2 regions of the Streptomyces sp. NPDC088147 genome follow, and region 1 is predicted to be linked to the other one. Evidence: riboswitches for the same ligand, from Rfam matches in the RefSeq annotation. Region 1 holds a riboswitch; the other holds the start of a gene.

Region 1 (2,196 bases):
AGACATGATCGGCGTCGGCCAGATGGAGGTTGACCCCGCCCTCACGGGCGGCGGCGACCATCTCGGCGGCGCGGCCCGGGACGCGTACGGTCAGCGTGTCGAAGTAGGCGCCGTGCACGATCTCGACGCCGCCGGCGCGCAGCCCCTCGGCGAGCAGCGTGGCGTAGCGGTGGGTGCGGCGCGCGATGGACCGCAGCCCCTCGGGGCCGTGGTACACCGCGTACATCCCGGCCATGACGGCGAGCAGCACCTGCGCGGTGCAGATGTTGCTGGTGGCCTTCTCGCGGCGGATGTGCTGCTCGCGGGTCTGGAGCGCCAGCCGGTACGCCTTGTTGCCGTCGGCGTCGACGGAAACCCCGACGAGCCGGCCCGGCAGGCTGCGCGCGAACTTCTCGCGTACGGCCATGAATCCGGCGTGCGGTCCGCCGAAGCCCATCGGGACCCCGAAGCGCTGGGTGGTGCCGACCGCGATGTCGGCGCCCAGCTCACCCGGTGAGGTGAGGAGCGTCAGCGCGAGCAGATCGGCGGCGACGGTGACGATCGCGCCGAGGCCGTGCGCCTGCTCGACCACGGGCCTGATGTCCCGTACGGCCCCCGAGGCGCCCGGGTACTGGAGCAGCACGCCGAAGACCCCGCGCTCGGCCACCTCGGCCGGGATGCCCTCGCTCAGGTCCGCGACGACGACCTCGACACCGGTCGGCTCGGCGCGGGTCTCGATCACGGCGATGGTCTGCGGCAGAGCGTCGGCGTCCACCAGGAAGACGCCGCCCTTGACCTTGCCGACCCGGCGGGCGAGCGCCATGGCCTCCGCCGCCGCGGTGCCCTCGTCCAGCAGCGAGGCGCCCGAGGTCGGCAGACCGGTCAGCTCGGCCACGACCGTCTGGAAGTTGAGCAGCGCCTCGAGCCGGCCCTGGGAGATCTCCGGCTGGTACGGCGTGTACGCGGTGTACCAGGCCGGGTTCTCCATGACATTGCGCAGGATCACCGACGGCGTGTACGTGCCGTAGTAGCCGAGCCCGATCATCGGCGCGAGCACCTGGTTGCGGTCCGCGAGGGAGCGCAGCTCGGCCAGCACCTCGGCCTCGGTGCGCGCTCCCGGAAGACGCAGCGCCTCCGTGCTCTTGATGACGTCCGGCACCGCGGCGGCGGTCAGCTCGTCGAGCGAGCCGTAGCCGACCTGCGCCAGCATCTTCGCCTGCGCCGGCGCGTCGGGTCCGATGTGGCGCTGCTCGAAGGGGGTGCCTCGCTCCAGCTGGGAGAGCGGAATGCGGTTGACGGTCATTGCGGAGGCCTCCTGGTCGACGCGACCTGTGAAGGGCACCGAGACACGGGTGCCCGAACGGCCTCCCCCTCTGTCATCTCGACCTGAGAGCTTCACCGGCCCGCCCTGAGGCGGCCCGGCTTTCACCGTCGGTGAGAGCGGGTGCCGTCCGACGCCCGCCCTGCTTTCCAGAGTGACCTCGTCCGTGCGGTACGGGGGCCTGAGAGATTCCGGGGAGGATTTGCTCCTTCGGCGCCTCCGGCCTTCTCTCCGGAGGACTCTCCCGCACGGGGTCAGCAGCCGCTTGCCAGCCTACCAGCGCGGCCTTCGGCACAACTTTCGAGTGGCCGACGTCCGAGTTCTGCACTTTTGTAGTATTCACAAGCAGTTGCGAGCAGTTGCGACCAGTTGGAGGGACCGTGGAGACCGACATTGATCCGCGCAGTCTGATAGGCCGCAAGGCGTTCGACCGCAACGGCCATAAGCTCGGGACTGTGGACGAGGTGTATCTCGACGACGCCACCGGAATCCCCGAGTGGGCCGCCGTCCGTACCGGACTCTTCAGCCGCGACGCCTTCGTTCCCCTCGCCCCCAGCACCCTGTCCCAGGACGGTCTGCGGATCCCGTTCGAGCGGGCGCTGATCCGGGACGCCCCCGATTTCGGTGTCGGCCGGCATCTCTCCCCCGACCAGGAACTCCAGCTGTACCACCACTACGGCCTGGCCCTCCCGGACCCCGAGTCACCCGAACGGCCCGCGTCGCTGTCCGACCGTGACTCCGAACGCGACTTCGGACGGCTGGCCGGCCAGGACGACTGACCCGCCACCGCCGGCACCAGGGGCAGCGGCTCGGACAGCTCCAGATCAGGGTCGTCGGCCCAGAAGGTCCGCACCCGTCCCGGCGCGGAACCCGGCTCCTCGAACCGTACGGTGACT
Region 2 (2,196 bases), on a different contig from region 1:
CCACTCGTGCTCCTTGCTGTAGCGCAGCTGCTGGGGGTTGCTCATGACCTGAATTCTCCTGTACGCGAGGGTGTGGTGCGGAACAGCTGTCTTACGGACCGAGACGGCGCCGAAGCGCGTGCTGACGTCGGTATCACTTCTGGCGCTTGTAGAACGGCAGCGCCACGACCTCGTACGGCTCGTGGGAGCCGCGGATGTCGACCCCGACGCCCGCCGTGCCGGGCGCGGCGTGCGCGGCGTCGACGTACGCCATGGCGATCGGCCTGCCCAGGGTCGGGGAGGGCGCGCCCGAGGTGACCTCGCCCACGACGGCGCCCCCGGCGACCACCTGGTACCCGGCGCGCGGGACCCGGCGGCCCTCGGCGATCAGGCCGACGAGCTTGCGGGGCGGGGCGGACGCGGCGCGCTCGGCGGCGTCCTGGAGGGCCTCGCGGCCGACGAAGGCGCCGCCGTTCGAGGTCTTCTCGAACTTCACGACCCGGCCGAGGCCGGCGTCGAACGGGGTCAGGGCGGTGGACAGCTCGTTCCCGTACAGCGGCATGCCGGCCTCCAGACGGAGGGTGTCGCGGCAGGACAGCCCGCAGGGCACCAGCCCGACGCCCTCGCCGGCCTCGGTCAGCGCCTGCCACAGTCGCGTGGCGTACCGGGGCTCGACGAACAGCTCGAAGCCGTCCTCGCCGGTGTAGCCCGTACGCGCGATCAGCGCGGGGACACCGGCGACGGTGCCCGGCAGGCCCGCGTAGTACTTGAGGCCGTCGAGATCGGCGTCCGTCAGCGACTTCAGGATGCCCGGGGACTCGGGCCCCTGGACCGCCAGCAGCGCGTACGCGTCACGGTCGTCGCGTACCGCCGCGTCGAACCCCTCGGCGCGTGCGGTCAGCGCGTCCAGCACGGTCTGGGCGTTGGAGGCGTTGGCGACCACCATGAAGGTGTCCTCGCCGAGGCGGTAGACGATCAGGTCGTCCAGGATCCCGCCGTCCTCCCGGCAGATCATGGTGTAGCGGGCGCGGCCCACGGCGACGGCGCCGATGTTGCCGACGAGCGCGTAGTCGAGGAGATCCCCGGCCGCCGGTCCCGAGACGGTGATCTCACCCATGTGGGAGAGATCGAACAGACCGGCGCGGGTGCGGACGGCGTGGTGCTCGTCGCGCTCGCTCGCGTACCGCAGCGGCATGTCCCAGCCCGCGAAGTCGGTCATGGTCGCGCCCAGTGCGCGGTGCGTGGCGTCGAGGGCGGTGAGACGCGGGACGCCGGGGGCGGAGGTGCCGGGCGTGCTGGTGCTGCTCGGGGGGACATGGCTCATCGGTGTGACTCCCAGGGCATGACGGCGAGGACGATCCTCCCCATCTGTCATCGGAACCTGAGAGGTTCATCACGGCCACACGTGGGAGCGGACATGACTTGCACCTTGGGTGGAGCCGCAGAGCTGCGGCCCGCTTTTCAGATCTGCCTCATCCACGCGGTACGGGGCCTGAGAGATTCAAGGGAGGGACTTGCTCCTTCGGCGCCCGGCGCACACACGGTGACCGGGACTCTCCCGCGCGGATTCAAACGGCCGGTATGCAGTTGGCGGGCACATCATCGCACGCATCGCCGCCGAACGGGGAGCCCGGTCCTCAACTCGCCGGGCCCCGGAAAAAGCTTGTGGCGCATTACCATTTCTTTACACTTCTTGGGCAAGGGTCATGGACCAGGTCGACTGAGCTGACAGGGGGACGGCGATGATGTCGCAGGGGTCCGGTACGTACACGACGACCGCGGGGGTGCCGCCGCAGACGGCCGCGGCCGCACAGCCCGGCGCACCCGGCCTGGACGCGGCGGTCCTGGACGGCGTGGTCCTGGACGGCGCGGCTCGCGTGGCGCGGGTCGTCCGGGATATGCGGGGGCGGGGGCCCGCGGCCGGCCGGGCGCGGGGCCGCGGCACGAAGGGTCTCGTCTTCGCCGAAGGGGATCTGGTGGTCGTCTCCGGGCTGCCGGGCAGCGGCAAATCCACCCTGATCCGGCGGGCCGCCGAGGCCACCGGCATCGACTCCCAGGACACCAGGGACCGCTGGGCGCGCCGGCTGCCGGGCGCCCTGCCCTACGCCGTCTACCGCCCGCTCGTCCGGCTGGCCCACTACGCGGGGCTGCGGCGCGCGCTCGGCGCGGGCGGGAGCGTCGTCGTCCACGACTGCGGTACGCAGACGTGGGTACGGA

What was found. Region 1 has a riboswitch for glycine ahead of gcvP (aminomethyl-transferring glycine dehydrogenase). Riboswitches for the same ligand answer to the same signal wherever they lie in the genome.
Region 2: another riboswitch for glycine. It lies ahead of gcvT (glycine cleavage system aminomethyltransferase GcvT); the one in region 1 lies ahead of gcvP (aminomethyl-transferring glycine dehydrogenase).

The regions. Positions count from the first base shown of each region.
Region 1 is NZ_JBIUSY010000013.1:9,963-12,158, reverse strand. It holds gene gcvP (aminomethyl-transferring glycine dehydrogenase) at 1-1,282, opposite strand, end outside; glycine riboswitch at 1,460-1,557, opposite strand; gene ACIOGX_RS35180 (PRC-barrel domain-containing protein) at 1,681-2,079, shown strand; gene ACIOGX_RS35175 (DNA polymerase IV) at 1,974-2,196, opposite strand, start outside.
Region 2 is NZ_JBIUSY010000009.1:281,570-283,765, reverse strand. It holds gene gcvH (glycine cleavage system protein GcvH) at 1-45, opposite strand, end outside; gene gcvT (glycine cleavage system aminomethyltransferase GcvT) at 134-1,303, opposite strand; glycine riboswitch at 1,451-1,550, opposite strand; gene ACIOGX_RS30120 (AAA family ATPase) at 1,722-2,196, shown strand, end outside.